DNA from 4 places in the Streptomyces sp. NPDC002306 genome. Region 4 is predicted to be linked to each of the others. Evidence: riboswitches for the same ligand, from Rfam matches in the RefSeq annotation. Region 4 holds a riboswitch; each other region holds the start of a gene.

Region 1 (3,870 bases), on a different contig from region 4:
GACGGCCGAGGAGGTCCAGGAGGTCGCCAAGGCCCGCCTGCGCCCCGACAACCGCGCGGTGCTCGTCTACGAGCCCACCGCCCCCGAGGCCCTGGACGACGCCGAGGCCGCGGAGAGCACCGAAGACCCGGAGTCCGCGGCGACCGTGGAAGCCACCGACGAGACCGAGGCGGCCCAGTGACCGAGCTCACCACGATGGAGTTCCACCCGCAGCCCCGGCCGGGCGAGGCCAGGCCCTGGGCGTTCCCGGCGCCCGAGCGCGGCACCCTGGACAACGGGCTGACCGTCCTGCGCTGCCACCGCCCCGGCCAGCAGGTCGTCGCCGTCGAGGTGCTCCTCGACGCGCCGCTGGACGCCGAGCCGGCCGGCCTCGACGGGGTGGGCACGATCATGGCGCGCGCCTTCTCGGAGGGCACCGACAAACTCTCCGCCGAGGAGTTCGCCGCCGAGCTGGAGCGCTGCGGCGCCACTCTCGACGCGCACGCCGACCACCCCGGCGTCCGGCTGAGCCTCGAAGTGCCGGTCTCGCGCCTGGAGAAGGGGCTCAGCCTGCTCGCCGACGCCCTCCGGGCGCCCGCCTTCGCGGACAGCGAGGTCGAGCGGCTGGTGCGCAACCGGCTCGACGAGATCCCGCACGAGCTGGCCAACCCCGGACGCCGTGCCGCCAAGGAGCTCTCCAAGGAGCTGTTCCCGGCGACCTCGCGCATGTCGCGCCCGCGCCAGGGCACCGAGGAGACGGTCACGAAGATCGACTCCGCGGCCGTGCGCGCCTTCTACGACCGGCACGTCCGCCCCGCCACGGCCACCACCGTGGTCGTCGGCGACCTCGCGGGCCTCGACCTGGACGAGCTTCTCGGCGACACCCTGGGCGCCTGGAAGGGCTCCCAGGCCGCGCCCCGCCCCGTGCCGCCGGTGAGCGCCGACGACACCGGCCGCGTGGTCATCGTGGACCGTCCCGGCGCCGTCCAGACGCAGCTGCTGATCGGCCGCATCGGTGCCGACCGGCACGACCGGGTGTGGGCCGCCCAGGTGCTCGGCACGTACTGCCTCGGTGGCACCCTCACCTCCCGGCTGGACCGCGTCCTGCGGGAGGAGAAGGGCTACACCTACGGGGTGCGCGCGTTCGGGCAGGTGCTCAGGTCGGGCGCTCCCACCTCCGCCGGAGGGGCCACCGGCGCCGCGATGCTCGCCATCAGCGGCTCCGTGGACACTCCGAACACCGGTCCCGCCCTGGAGGACCTGTGGACCGTGCTGCGCACGCTCGCCGCGGAGGGGCTGACCGACGCGGAGCGTGACGTCGCCGTGCAGAACCTCGTCGGGGTGGCGCCGCTGAAGTACGAGACCGCGGCGGCCGTCGCGGGCACGCTGGCCGACCAGGTCGAGCAGCACCTGCCCGACGACTACCAGGCGACGCTGTACCAGCAGCTCGCCGCGACCGGCACCGTGGAAGCCACCGCGGCGGTCGTGAACGCCTTCCCGGTGGACCGTCTGGTGACGATCCTCGTCGGGGACGCGGCGCAGATCAGGGAGCCCGTCGAGGCCCTCGGCATCGGTGCGGTCACGGTCGTGTCCGCCGAGTAGGGACGACGCGGAGGCACGCGCGTGCGGGGCCCTGGTGACCGATGGGTCACCAGGGCCCCGCCATGTGCGCGGAGTGTCCGAATTGGGGGAGAGTTGCCTGTCTGCCCTGTGGGATGCGCTACAAAAGCGGCGATCCGTTTGAGGATCGAAAGACGGCGCCCGTACGGTCAGGCGGTCTGTCCGTCAGGCAGTGCGCCGCACCCGCGGCAGCGGACAGTCATCGCCGAGTCCCCGTACGGCGCGAGCCAGGGGAGCCGGGGACCCATGCAGTCCCTGGGGTGAATCGGACGCCCGCGCGTGCCGCGAGGGGGTCCGTAGGAGACCTTCCTGCTCCGAACCCGTCAGCTAACCCGGTAGGCGAGAGGGAAGGAAAGGAACCAGCCTCTACATGGCGTTCATGTGCGCCCCCGGGAAGCATCGTCGTCCCGGCCGGATGAAGCGCACCAGCGCTCAGGCAGCCGGCATCGCGGCCCTCGCCACCACCGGCGTCATCGGTACCCTCGCGGCCCCCGCCCTCGCCGCCGAGAACTCCGTCGAGCAGACGGGCCTCACCCCGGTCATCACCATCGGCGACTCGGTCGCCGAACAGATCGACGCCCAGGCCGCCGCGCAGAAGCAGGCCGCCGAGGAGAAGGCGGCCCTGCAGGTCGCCCGCGAGAAGGCCGCGGCGAAGGCCAAGGCGGAGCACGCGGCCAAGGTGCGTGCCGCCCGCGAGGCCGAGCGCGAGCGGCTCAACACCTTCGTGACGCCCATCGCGCACTCCTACGTCTCCACCGGCTACCTCAGCGGCGGCTCGCTCTGGTCGTCCGGCAGCCACACCGGCATCGACTTCCACGCGGCCAGCGGCACCTCCGTCCACACGGTCGGCTACGGCACCGTCGTCGAGGCCGGCTGGGGCGGGGCGTACGGCAACCAGGTGGTCGTCAAGATGAACGACGGCACGTACACCCAGTACGGTCACCTGTCGTCCATCGGCGTCTCCGTGGGCCAGAAGGTCGTCACGGGCCAGCAGATCGGCGTCTCCGGCGCGACCGGCAACGTCACCGGCCCGCACCTGCACTTCGAGGCCCGGACCACCCCCGAATACGGCTCGGACATCGATCCGGTCGCCTACCTCCGCACGCATGGTGTGAACGTCTGACGGCAGTCGGCGAGACATACCGAAGCCCCGGCTCCCCGAGCCGGGGCTTTCGGCCTTTCGGAGGCCTTCCTGTCCAAAAAATATCCCTGGATTCCGGCCGCCCGTCGGAAATTACGTCCGATTGCCATAGAGTCGCAGAACGCACGTCACTCGGCGACGTTTCACGGGCATTAAGGCGGAGGTCGGTCATGCGTATTCCGGCGCACTCGGTATGCACGGCGATCCGGGACGACATCGTCGCCGGTGTCTACGAGCGCGGCGGCCGGCTCACCGAGGAACTCCTCGCGCGACGCTACGGCGTCTCGCGCGTCCCCGTCCGGGAGGCGCTGCGCACCCTGGAGGCCGAGGGCTTCGTGGTGACCCGTCGGCACGCGGGCGCGTGCGTCGCGGAACCGACCGAGCAGGAAGCCTCCGACCTGCTGGAGATGCGCGTGCTCCTGGAGCCGCTCGGCGCGTCCCGGGCCGCCCAGCGGCGGACCGAGGCCCATCTGAAGGTGCTGCGCGGCCTGGTCCGCCTGGGCCAGGAGCGGGCCAGGCAGGGCAACAGCGAGGACCTGCGCTCCCTGGGCGGCTGGTTCCACGAGACGCTCGCCCAGGCGTCCGGCAGCCACGCCCTGACCGCCACGCTGACCCAGCTGCGGCACAAGATCGCCTGGATGTACGCGATCGAGGCGCCGGCCGACCCGGTGGAGTCATGGGCCGAGCACGGCGCGATCGTGGACGCGGTGGCCCGCGGCGACGCCGAACGCGCGCGGGCGGTCACGGCGCTGCACACCGAGCGGGCGAGCGCCGCGCACCGTCCGCGGTTCACCGGGCGGGGGAGCGCGCGGACCGTGTGAGGACTTCGCAACACCCCGTAAACATGACGAGCCTGCGGCATTAACAAAGGCGCCGTATACAAAGAGGCGGTATTCAGCGGGGGTGTATTTCCGCTGCCCTCATTCGCATGCGCCGGGAATTTCCGGCCGCACGTCTTTCGTATGCCCGCGGGGTGACTTCGAGGCGATCTCGGAGTGGGCGCCGATATTGGCAGGTCCCGGCAATTCCGGTGGAGCGGCGGGAGTGAAAGGCCCGGCGAAAACGGCGGAGCCGCGCCGGCCGGGAAGGCCGACGCGGCTCCACCGCGTGCTGTGAGCAGTACTGCGAGC
Region 2 (3,870 bases), on a different contig from region 4:
GACCGGACGGCACTGGTCGGCGAGTACGTCGGCCACACCGGCCCCAAGACCACCGCCGCCTTCAACCGGGCCCTGGGCGGGGTGCTGTTCATCGACGAGGCGTACTCCCTCGCCCCGCTCGGCGCGGGCAACGACTTCGGCACCGAAGCCGTCGCCACCCTGGTCAAGCTGATGGAGGACCACCGCGACGACGTCGTCGTCATCGCCGCCGGATACCCCGGCGACATGGACCGCTTCATCAGCTCCAACCCCGGCCTCGCCTCCCGCTTCGGCCGCACCCTCCTCTTCGAGGACTACGCGGCCGCCGAGCTCGTCTCCATCGTCGAGTACCAGGCCGGGCAGCACCGCTACGAGCTCACGCCCACCGCCCACACGGAGCTCCTGGACATGTTCCAGCGCCTGCCCAGGGGCGAGGGGTTCGGCAACGGCCGCTCGGCCCGGCAGGTCTTCCAGGAGATGACCGAACGCCAGGCCCAGCGGGTCGCCGAACTCACCGACCCCACGGCGGACCAGCTGATCAGCCTGGAGTCGCAGGACCTTCCGGTCCCGGCCGAACGCTGACCGGGCTCACGGCCGCGGGGCCAGCTCCGCCATCGGTCCCCAGCCGTGCTGGCCGGGTACGTTCACGTTGATGATCTCGGGCGTCTCGGCGACCGCGCCGGCCATCGTGGCCAGCCCCGCCTTGAAGTGCGCGGACCCCACGTGGGCGGCCCCGGCGTCCTCGTCCGCGAACGCCTCCAGCAGCGTGAACCGGTGCGGGTCGTCGACGCTGCGCGACCAGTCGAAGAACAGGTTGCCGGGTTCCGCGCGGGTCGCCTCGGTGAAGGGAGCCACCAGGGACAGCCACTCGTCGGCGCGCTCGGGACGGACGGTGAAGCGTACGGCGATGAAAATCATGGCTCCACCATGCCGCCGCCGGCGACGGAAGGCCAGCACCGGACACTCCGGTACGGGCCGATCCGTACGGCCTTCGGCTCAGGCGGGCCGGGCCGCGCTGTGGATCGCGGTCTGGCCGGCGAAGAAGATCGACTCCTCCCGTATGGAGGCACCCGGGCCCGGGGCGTGGATCATCGTGCCGTTGCCCGTGCAGAGACCGACGTGGCCCGCGTCGCCGTGGAAGAAGATGAGGTCGCCGGGCTGGAGGTCGGTGAGCGGTATCGCCGCGACGCTGCGGGCCTGGTCGAGCGCCGTACGGGGGAGCGCGACCCCCGCGGCCCGCCAGGCGGCCTGGGTCAGGCTGGAGCAGTCGTACGACTCGGGTCCGGTCGCGCCCCACAGGCACGGCCTGCCGATCTGGGCGCGGGCGAAGTCGAGCGCCATGGCGGCCTTGCCGCCGTAGGACGGCTCCGGCACGGGAACGGGGGCCGGAGCGGGTGCGGGTGCGGCGAACTGTCCCGTGTCGGCGGGGCCGTTCGTGTACCCGATGGCAGCCGGTACGACGGCGAACTGTCCGGTGTCGACGGGACCGTTCGTGTAGCCCGTGTCGAGGGGGAGGCTGAACTGCCCGGTGTCCACAGGGCTGTTGGTGTAGCCCACGACGGCGGGCACGACGGCGAACTGCCCGGTGTCGACGGGACCGTTCGTGTAGCCCGTGTCGACGGGGAGGCTGAACTGCCCGGTGTCGACCGGAGTGTTCGCGTAGCCGCTGCTGACGGGGAGGCCGGTGTCGAGTCCGGTCGCCGGCTGCGCGATCCAGCCGGCGATGTCGCCGAACAGCGGATCCGGCTCGGCGGGGGCGGGCCACAGGGGTTCAGCCGCGGGCGCGGGCGCGGCCTCGAGCTCGGCCGGCGGTGTGCTGCGCAGGGCCAGCTGGCGGGCCAGCAGTCGCCTCGCGGAGGCGATCTTGTCCTGGATCTGCCCCTTGGTCGTCCGCAGCGCGGCCTGTCGCGACCCGTTGTCGGGCGAGGGCGCGGGCGAAGGGGTGAGCGAGGGCGAGGGTGAGAGCGAGGCGGCGGGCAGCGCGGCCGGGAGAGCCGGGGCGGTCTGGGGCGCCGGAAGGGCCGGGAGGGCGTCGCGTCCCCGCTCCGGCGCGGCCGGGAGCGCGGCGACGGGACCGGCGGTGAGCTCCGGTACGCGTCTGGCGGGCGCCTCCAGTTCGAGACGGGGGGCCGGAATGCCGGCCGGCAGCTCCGCCGGGCGGTCGGGGCGCTCGGCGCGGGCCGGGCGGGCCGCGGCCGGCGGCTCGGGCGTCCTGTCGGCGGGCAGTACCGCCGCGACGGTCGGGCCCAGCTTGGCGCGCGCCACGTCGAACCACTGCTGGGCGACCCTGTCGAGGGCGGGATCGCCCGGCCGGCGCTCCGGGGGGCGCGTCGGCTCGGCGGGCCTGCGGTTTCCCGCTGACATCGCGCGGGTGGCGTTGTAGGTCCCCGTGTCCGACTCGGCGCGGTCGTAGAGGGTGTTGATCCGTCGCCGGATCTCCTCACGGCTGACCGCGTCCTGCATGTCGGGGAGACCGAGACCAGCGGGGCGCGTGTCGCGTTCCGGCGCCATCGGCGACGTACTCCTTCCGTGCACCGCCTACCGAGTTAGCTGTCGGGTTCGGGCGGAGGTTCCGGAAGGCGTGCCCTACGGCCCTTGCCCCGCAGGGCGGTTGGGCCGATTCACCCCAAAGATCGGTTGGGTCCCCGGCTCCGGCGGCCGCAGTGGTTCACCGGACTCGGCGGAGGCTGCGCGGCCCGGCGGGATTCGCCGGAGGGTTCCGAGCGGCCTGGCGCCAACTTAGCTAATTTGTGCGGCTCATGTGAAGGTTGAAGGGCGGTATGCCCGATACGTAATTGTGACCTTCATTTCCTTGTGGCCTCTCCGGGGTGCGGAGGCCCCCGGCCGGGCCACTGTGCCTGCCTCCTCTCCGGTCGTGCGGCGGCGCGGGAATCGATCGTCACGCCGACTGATTCGAGTGCCGATCCTTGAAGAGGCGCCGAATCCGGTCGTAGGGTCCAGGCATTCCTGCGTCATCCGTCGTCGTCATCCGAGGTACTCATGGACCGCACCCGCCTGCAGCACCTCCTGGCCCGCGAGGGCGCCGAGGCCGACCGCCGCAACCCGCGTTCGAAGGCCGCCTACGCGCGGTCCGAGCACCTCTTCGGCCGGGTTCCGATGACCTGGATGAACAAGACGGCCGGTGCCTTTCCCCGCTATCTGGACACCGCCCGGGGCGCCCGGGTGACCGACATCGACGGACACGACTACATCGACTTCTGCCTCGGGGACACGGGCGCGATGGCCGGCCACTCGCCGGAGGCGGTGGCCGCCGCCGTCCAGCACCGGTTCGCCGCACTCGGCGGGGCGACCGCGATGCTGCCGACCGAGGACGCCGAGTGGGTCGGCGCCGAACTCACCCGTCGGTTCGGGCCGACGCGGTGGAGCTTCTCGCTCACGGCGACGGACGCCAACCGGTGGGCGATCCGGCTCGCCCGAGCCGTCACCGGCCGCGCCAAGATCCTGGTGAACAGCTACAGCTACCACGGCAGCGTCGACGAGTCGCTCATCGTGGTCGGACCCGACGGCCGGGGCGAGGCCCGTCCCGGCAACGTCGGAGCGCCCTGCGACGTCACGCTGACCAGCCGGGTCGCCGAGTTCAACGATCTGGCCCAGCTGGAGCGCGAACTCGCCCACGGCGACGTCGCCGCCGTCCTGATGGAGCCCGCGCTGACCAACATCGGCATCGTGCTGCCCGAACCCGGCTATCTGGCCGGGGTCCGCGCCCTGACCCGGCAGTACGGCACGCTCCTCGTCAACGACGAGACGCACACCTTCTCCGCCGGCCCGGGCGGCTGCACCGCGGCCTGGGACCTGGAGCCCGACGTGCTGACCATCGGCAAGGCGATCGGCGGCGGCATCCCCGCGGGCGCCTACGGTCTCTCCGCCGAC
Region 3 (3,870 bases), on a different contig from region 4:
CGCGCCGCGGAAGGCGTAGATCGACTGGTCCGCGTCACCCACGACGCACAGTTCGGCGGGCTGGAGGTCGAACTCGCCCGGCGGTACGTCCACGGGGTGCTCGGCGGTGCCGACGAGCTCGCGCACCAGGGCGTACTGGGCGTGGTTGGTGTCCTGGTACTCGTCGACGAGCACGTGCCGGAAGCGGCGGCGGTAGTGCTCGGCGACGTCCGGGAACGCGCGCAGCAGATTGACCGTCGTCATGATCAGGTCGTCGAAGTCGAGCGCGTTGGCCTCGCGCAACCGCGACTGGTACATCGCGTACGCCTGGGCGAGGGTCTTCTCGAAGCCGTCGGTGGCCTGGGCGGCGAAGTCCTCCTCGTCGATCAGCTCGTTCTTCAGGTTGGAGATCTTGGCGCTGAAGGACTTCGGCGGGAAGCGCTTGGGATCGAGGTCCAGGTCCCGGCAGACCAGGGCCATCAGGCGCTTGGAGTCGGCGGCGTCGTAGATCGAGAAAGACGACGTGAAGCCGAGCCTCTTGCTCTCGCGGCGCAGGATGCGCACGCACGCGCTGTGGAAGGTCATCACCCACATCGCGTTCGCGCGCGGGCCGACGAGATGCTCGACGCGCTCCTTCATCTCGCCCGCGGCCTTGTTGGTGAAGGTGATCGCGAGGATCTGGCCCGGGTGCACGTGCCGCTCGCCGAGCAGGTGGGCGATGCGGTGGGTGAGCACCCGGGTCTTGCCGGATCCCGCGCCGGCCACGATGAGCAGCGGGGCGCCGGAGTGGACCACGGCCGCGCGCTGGTTCTCGTTCAGCCCCTCCAGCAGGGAGGCCGGGTCGATCGCCGGGCGTGGGGCGCCGTCGCGATAGTAGGCGTCCCGGTCCGGCGGCACGTCGAACTTCCCGCCGAACAGATCGTCCGGAACCGGCTCCGGTACGTGCTCGTCCTCGGGCGGTGGCGGGGGTTCCTCCCCATGGGCCCGGGGGGCCTGGAGATCCGCCAGGAAGCTGTCGTCAAAGAGGCTGCTCATCGCTCTCCGAGTCTAGGGCGCCCCACCGACAACCCGCCGCCGCCCTGAGAACATCCCCCCGTAATCGGCCTTCCGGCACCTTTTCACCTTACGGAACGACCCCGGCACCGACCGCGATCGGGCAGTCGCACCGGCAGCGCGACCGAAGCACCATCTGCCCATCTACGGCCAAATCACCAAAAAGTCCTCCGATCGACCAAGATGAACAACTCCTGACCTGAGGTCACGAAAATGTATCGGGCATATCGCCCATCAACCTTCACAGAGGCCACACGCGTTGGCTAGCGTGCCCAGCAGGCCGCACGACCCCCTCCGGCGAACCTCGCCGGGCCGCGCGGCCCTCCGCCGAGTTCGGTACGCCGCCACGGCGACCGGAGCCGGGGACCCAACCGAGACCCGGGGTGAATCGGCCCGGCTTCCCATCGGGGAGCGGCCGTAGGGCAACCCTTCCGATCCATCCGCCCGAACCCGACAGCTAACCCGGTAGGCGGAACGTGGAAGGAGTCGCCTCCCTTGGCGTCGCACCGCAAGTCGCGTCCAGCAGCTACGCGCGTAGCAGGCATACGCACCCCCGCCCTCGCCACGGCGGCGCTCACCTCCGTCGCCCTGCTCTCCCAGACGGCCGACGCCACCCCCTCGGCCGACGACGGCAGGCCGAGCCTCGAAGAGGTCGAGAAGAAGGTCGACGACCTTTACCGCCAGGCGGAGTCGGCGACCGAGAAGTACAACGCGGCCAAAGAGCGGTCCGGCAAACAGCGCAAGCGCGTCGACACCCTCCTCGACGACGTCGCCCAGCGCACCCAGGCGCTCAACGAGGCACGCGAGGAGCTCGGCTCCGCCGCCGCCGCGCAGTACCGCACCGGCGCCGGCGCACCTGACACCGCGACCTTCCTGCTCGCGGACTCCCCGCAGGACTACTTCGACCAGGCCCAGCTGATGAGCCGTCTGACCACGCGCCAGAAGGGCGCGGTCGACGACTACGTCACCGAGCGGTCCGCGACGATGAAGAAGCGCCAGGAAGCCGCCGAGGGCCTGCGGACGCTCACCGACTCGCAGGACGACCTGCGAACGGCCAAGGCGGCCGTCCAGCGGAAGCTCGCCGACGCGCGTGTGCTGCTGTCGAAGCTGACGGCCCAGGAGAAGGCCCGGCTGGCCGAGATCGAGAAGCGCGAGCAGGCGGAGGCCACGCGCGCGGCGGCGGAACTCGCGAAGCGACAGGCGGCGGCCTCGCGCGCGAGCACGAGACCGCAGGCGGACTCGTCCGCACCCGCCTCCCCGTCCACGTCCTCCCCGTCCACGTCCTCGCCGTCGTCCTCCGGCTCCTCGTACGACACCCAGGCCGACAAGGCGCTCGCCTTCGCCCGCGCCCAGATCGGCAAGCCCTACGTCTGGGGCGCGACGGGACCCGGCTCCTACGACTGTTCCGGCCTCACCCAGGCCGCCTGGAAGGCCGCCGGCGTCACCCTCCCGCGCACCACCTACGACCAGGTGAACGCCGGCACCACCGTCCCCCTCTCCGCCGCCCGCCCCGGTGACCTGGTCTTCTTCTACGACGACGTCAGCCATGTGGGTATCTACCTCGGCGACGGGATGATGATCCACGCCCCCAAGCCCGGCGCGTACGTCCGCGAGGAGTCGATCTACTACGACGGCGAGCCGGGGATCCACAGCGTGGTGCGCCCCGCCTGACGAGGCTGCCCGCGCCCGCGCGTATTTCCGGGCGCCCGCGCGCGTGCCCCGCTCGCGCGGCGTGCGGCGCTCCTTAGCATCGGCCGCATGCCGCGTACCTCCCCTCTTCGCGCCTGGTGGGCGCACGGTCAGCCGGCGGCCGGGGCCGCCGTGCTGGCGACCGGCATCCTGTCGGTCGCGCTCCGGCTGACGGGGTACGAGGTCCTGTCCCGGATCACCCTGGTGCTCGCCTGCGCCGCCTGGCTGGCACTGGCGGCGGGCTTCGTCGTCCAGCTGCTGTGGGCGCGGGAGGACTGGGTGAGCTGTGCCTGCACGCCCGCCGCGCTCACCTCGGTCGCCGCGAGCGCCGTCCTCGGCACCCGCTTCTCGATGCCGGGGTGGCGGACGCCGGCCGAGGCGCTGCTGGCCCTCGCCGCGGTGCTGTGGCCGGTGCTGCTCGTCGTCGTCCTACGGCACTGGGAGCGCCGTATGCCCGGGGCGGTGTTCCTCGGCTGCGTGGCCACGCAGGGGCTCGCGGTGCTCTGCGCCGGCCTCGCCGGGGCCCTGTCGACGGCCTGGCTCGCGCACGCGGCGCTGGTCCTGTTCCTGTGCGGGCTGGTGCTCTACTGCCTGGCCCTGGCCCACTTCGACCCGCGTCAGGCCGTCGAGGGGGCCGGCGACCAGTGGGTGGCCGGCGGGGCGCTCGCGATCTCGGCGCTGGCGGGGGCGCAACTGCTCGCGGCCGACGGGCCGCGCCTGTACCTGTGGAACGACGACGACCGTGGCGCCCTGCGCGTCATGACCGTCGGTCTGCTGGCGCTCGACCTGTGCTGGTACGTCGTCCTGCTGGTGGCCGAGGTGCGGCGGCCGAGGCTGCGCTACGACGTGCTCCGGTGGTCTACCGCGTTCCCGATGGGGATGACGGCGGCGGCGGTGCTGTCCGTCGCCTCCGCCGTCGGCGTCCCGTGGCTGAAGCCGGTCGGGGAGGTGCTGCTGTGGATCGCCGTGGCGGTCTGGCTCGCGGTGGCCGTGGCGGCGGTCCGGGCGGCCTCGGGGGCCGTCCGTGCCGGCGCCGCGGCCACAGCACCGCGATGAAGACGTTCGCCGTGGTCAGCGGGGCCGGCTTCATCCCGTCATGAGGCCGGAGCCCGACGAGGGGATCCCCCGCCGCCCGGCACCGGCCGCCGC
Region 4 (3,870 bases):
AGGAGTCGGCGGTGTCGACGAAGTTGCCGCCCGCCGCCGCGTAGGCGTCGAGCACGGCGAAGGACTGGGCCTCGTCGGCGGTCCAGCCGAAGACGTTGCCGCCGAGGGCGAGCGGGAAGACCTCGAGGTCGGAGGAGCCGAACGTGCGCAGGGAAGTCATGTACAACATCAACACGCACCCGGGAAGCCCATATTCCGCATATGTCCCGGGAAACGGAAACCGGCAGCCCTGACGTCGGGGGGACGTCGTCAGAGCTGCCGGGGATCGGAGAACGATCAGGGAACTCGGAGCGTTCCGCGGGTCAGGGGGTGAGGCCCTTGCCCTGCAGCCAGGCCATCGGGTCGATGCCGTCCGCGCTGCCGCCCGGGTGGACCTCCAGGTGGAGGTGCGGCCCGGTGACGTTGCCGGTGGCGCCGACGCGGCCGATGACATCGCCGGTGGCGACCTTCTGCCCGACGCTGACGTTGATCGAGGACTGGTGGCAGAACCACAGCTCGGTGCCGTCGTCGAGGGTGAGGATCGTGCGGTAGCCGTAGGAGCCGGCCCAGCCCGCCTCGGTGACCGTGCCGCTGTGGATCGCCTTGATGAGCGTGCCGGTGGGCGCGGCGAAGTCGAGACCGGTGTGGTAGCCGGAGGACCACATCGAGCCGGCCTGGCCGAAGGTCGAGGTGATCGTGTACGAGGAGGTCGGCAGCGTGTACTGCTTGGCGAGCTCGGCCAGGCGCGCGGCCTCGGCCTTCTGCGCGGCCGCCTCGTCCGCCTTCTTCTTGGCGGCGGCGGCCTTGGCCTCCGCCTCCTTCTCGGCCTTGGCGGCGGCGTCGGTGACCGCCTTCTGCGCCGCCGCGGCCTCGGCCGCCGCGGCCTTGGTGTCGACCTGGTCCTGCTGCTGCTCGGCCTGCGCCATGATCCGGCTGCGCAGCGCCTCGCCGGCGTCGGTGGTGCCCTGGGCGGTGTCGGCGGAGGTCACGCCGATGCCGCTGAGCGGGGTCGTGGGGGCCTCGGCGGCCTCCGCGGTGTCGTCGGACAGCAGGGAGCCGACGGAGGGCAGGTCCGGCATGGAGATGGACACCGGCGGCTTGCCGGTGTTGGCGCTGGCCATACCGCCCGCGCTCACGGCGGCTATGACGCCGACGCCCAGGACGGTGGAGCTGCGGGCGAGTCCGCCGCGCTGCTTGGCGACGCGGTGCCGGCCACGTACGGGACGGAGGGACTCCTCGGTGGGGTTCCACTCCTCCCACGGGCCCTCGTCGGTGCGGTAGCTGCCGGAGCCGAACGGCTCGGTGCTGCGCTGACTCGGCACGAACGGGGCTTCGGGGGCAGGCCGGTTGGACGCCACGTGGGCGTGCTCCTTTCCTTCCTTCTCGCCTACCGGGTTAGCTGACGGGTTCGGAGCAGGAAGGTCTCCTACGCGCGTAAACCGCCTGTCGTTCACGGCGGTGTCCGTGCGATTCACCCCAAGGTGGTGGTTCCCCGGTTCCTTGCAGGATTCGGCGCGTGCGCGCGGAGCCGTCGCTTGTGACGGCTGGGACGACCGCGCTGCGTTATCGAACGTTAATAGACACGGGGGCGTGATTCCAAGCTGTTCCACTTGATCATTAACACTTTTTTGGCCTGGACTTACAGCCCATGACCGGCGGAAATCGGGCGAGTTGACCGCAGCGAGCGCTCGGGCGGGAACATCTCGGGAGTCACACGCGTTTTGACGGTGACTCAGATGTGATGCACAGAGGGGTCACCCGATCACCCCGCGTGACGACGGGCCGTTTCTTCACGACTCCGTCCATCGCGGCCCGATCCAGGCATCTGCTCCGTTCCCTCCCCCCTCAGGGCCGTCGTACGGCGAGCAGCGCCATGTCGTCGGCCATCCCGCCGCCCGAGTGCCGGCGCACGTCCTCCGCGAGGGCGACGAGCAGCGCCTCGGGATCGCGGAAGCACCGGCCCGCGAGCCGCTCCTCGGGGTCGTAGAAGCGACCCTGGGTGTCGCGGGCCTCGGACACGCCGTCGGTGTGCAGGAGCAGGGTGGTGCCCCTCGGGAAGTCGCACTCCTGCGCGCGGTCGGGCCAGGTGCCCAGCTCGCCCATGCCGAGCGGCAGGGCGGGTTCGCGGGCCGGCAGCGCGCGCACGCTGCCGTCGGTGTGCAGCAGCAGCGGCGGCGGATGCCCGCGGTTGAGGATCCGGACGGCGTCGCTGCCGTGCGGCAGTTCGGCGAGCACGGCGGTGGTGAAGCCCTCGAAGGCGTCCAGCCCGTCGCGCCGGGTGCCCTCGCGGGCCAGCGCCCGCTCCAGCCGCTGCGCGACCGCCTCCAGGGTCGCCTCCTGCTCGGCTGCCTCCCGGAAGGCCCCGATGACGACGGCCACGGCCGCCACGGCGCCCATGCCCTTGCCCCGTACGTCCCCGACGAGGAGCCGCACCCCGCGCGGGCTGTCCTGCACCGCGTACAGGTCGCCGCCGATGAAGGCGTCCTCCTGGGCGGCCTCGTAGCGGGCCGCGACGTCGTAGCCGCCGATCCGCTCGGCGGGTTCGGGCAGTACCGCGCGCTGGGCGGCCTCGGCGATCTCGCGGGCGCTGGCCAGCCGTCGGTCGCCGCGGCGCACGACGCGGTTGATGACCACGGCCATGGCGGCGACCGTGGCCACGGTGACCATCTCGGTCATCGCGCTCGCGTCGGGGACCAGGGAGAACCGGGCGTGCACGGCGCAGACCGCGGCGAACGCGAAGACCCCCGTGGCGATGGTGCCGGACAGCGTGTACAGCGGCGCCGCCACCAGCGGGGCGGCCGTGAAGAAGGGGGCCGCGGTGAATTCGGGGGGCGTACAGAGGTCGTAGACGATCCCGCCGGCGACCAGCAGGAGGGGGAGGAGCTGGAGGAGGGTCCGGGCGGCGGAGATCCGGCGCTCCGCGCGTTGCTCGCCGGACGGCCGGGGCGCCTCGTCGCCGAGCCCTGGGTCGGGCACCGGATCGGTCGGGAGCCGGCCGCCGGCCCGGGTGCGGGGCACGAGGTAGTCGTCGTAGGCGGTGCCGGGATCCTTGTGCGGCTCCTCACCCGCCGCGTCATGAGGGCGCACCACTCGTCTCCTGCCGTCTCCCGCCACGGAGATCCAGATTCGCCGCAGCCGGAACGGGGAGCGACCGGTGTGAGCCGACCGGCTGACGCGAGCGCCGGGGCGGGGGAACGCGCGTCCCGGCGTGAACGGCATGAACGGCGTGGAAAACACTCAGGGCCGGAATCCATGAACTGGATTCCGGCCCTGAGTCTTCAGTAGCGGGGACAGGATTTGAACCTGCGACCTCTGGGTTATGAGCCCAGCGAGCTACCGAGCTGCTCCACCCCGCGTCGGTGACACCAGCATACGCCATTCGCGGGACCGGATGCACAACGGTTGATTCCCGGCCCGTCGGCGTGGCTCGGTTCAGCCCCGCAGGTGCCGGTTCGGCGCCTGGGCGGCCGCCTCGTACTCCGGCAGTACGACGACGTCGGCGCCCTCGGCGACCAGTACCCCGTTGCCGTCCGCACCGGCCACGAAGGTGTCCGGCTCCCGCCAGGCCGTGACCACCCGCCGTACCCCCGCGTCGAGGATCAGCCGCGCGCACGGCGCCGGCCGGGAGGCCCGCCGGGCACACGGCTCCAGGCTGCTGTACACCGTCGCGCCGCCCAGCCGCGGATCCGCCGGGTCGATCTTCGCCAGGGCCGCCTCCTCGGCGTGCACGACGGGATCGTCGCCCTCCCGGGAGTGGCCGCGGGCGAGCTCCGTACCGTCGGCGGCCACCACCACCGCTCCCACGCTGAACGCGGTCCGCGACGGCGGGCACTGCGCCGCCAGGTCACAGGCGAGCGCCAGCCAGTGCCGGTCGGCGGGCGAGGCGACACC

The links. Region 4 has a riboswitch for cyclic di-AMP ahead of ACWCQK_RS07655 (M23 family metallopeptidase). Riboswitches for the same ligand answer to the same signal wherever they lie in the genome.
Region 1: linked by a shared signal. The riboswitch ahead of ACWCQK_RS27365 (M23 family metallopeptidase) and the one ahead of ACWCQK_RS07655 (M23 family metallopeptidase) in region 4 are both predicted to bind cyclic di-AMP.
Region 2: linked by a shared signal. The riboswitch ahead of ACWCQK_RS22600 (C40 family peptidase) and the one ahead of ACWCQK_RS07655 (M23 family metallopeptidase) in region 4 are both predicted to bind cyclic di-AMP.
Region 3: linked by a shared signal. The riboswitch ahead of ACWCQK_RS30010 (NlpC/P60 family protein) and the one ahead of ACWCQK_RS07655 (M23 family metallopeptidase) in region 4 are both predicted to bind cyclic di-AMP.

Annotation. Positions count from the first base shown of each region.
Region 1 is NZ_JBSFCK010000016.1:128,572-132,441, forward strand. It holds gene ACWCQK_RS27355 (M16 family metallopeptidase) at 1-181, shown strand, start outside; gene ACWCQK_RS27360 (M16 family metallopeptidase) at 178-1,581, shown strand; cyclic di-AMP (ydaO/yuaA leader) riboswitch at 1,793-1,956, shown strand; gene ACWCQK_RS27365 (M23 family metallopeptidase) at 1,970-2,722, shown strand; partial or broken gene ACWCQK_RS27370 (GntR family transcriptional regulator) at 2,911-3,605, shown strand.
Region 2 is NZ_JBSFCK010000011.1:96,305-100,174, forward strand. It holds gene ACWCQK_RS22590 (right-handed parallel beta-helix repeat-containing protein) at 1-561, shown strand, start outside; gene ACWCQK_RS22595 (putative quinol monooxygenase) at 568-897, opposite strand; gene ACWCQK_RS22600 (C40 family peptidase) at 976-2,490, opposite strand; cyclic di-AMP (ydaO/yuaA leader) riboswitch at 2,499-2,672, opposite strand; gene ACWCQK_RS22605 (transaminase) at 2,980-3,870, shown strand, end outside.
Region 3 is NZ_JBSFCK010000021.1:33,195-37,064, reverse strand. It holds gene pcrA (DNA helicase PcrA) at 1-1,014, opposite strand, end outside; cyclic di-AMP (ydaO/yuaA leader) riboswitch at 1,362-1,519, shown strand; gene ACWCQK_RS30010 (NlpC/P60 family protein) at 1,528-2,703, shown strand; gene ACWCQK_RS30005 (tellurite resistance/C4-dicarboxylate transporter family protein) at 2,791-3,777, shown strand.
Region 4 is NZ_JBSFCK010000002.1:711,117-714,986, reverse strand. It holds gene ACWCQK_RS07660 (aldo/keto reductase) at 1-160, opposite strand, end outside; gene ACWCQK_RS07655 (M23 family metallopeptidase) at 303-1,337, opposite strand; cyclic di-AMP (ydaO/yuaA leader) riboswitch at 1,349-1,504, opposite strand; gene ACWCQK_RS07650 (PP2C family protein-serine/threonine phosphatase) at 1,825-2,997, opposite strand; tRNA gene ACWCQK_RS07645 (tRNA-Met) at 3,262-3,335, opposite strand; gene ACWCQK_RS07640 (dihydrofolate reductase family protein) at 3,412-3,870, opposite strand, start outside.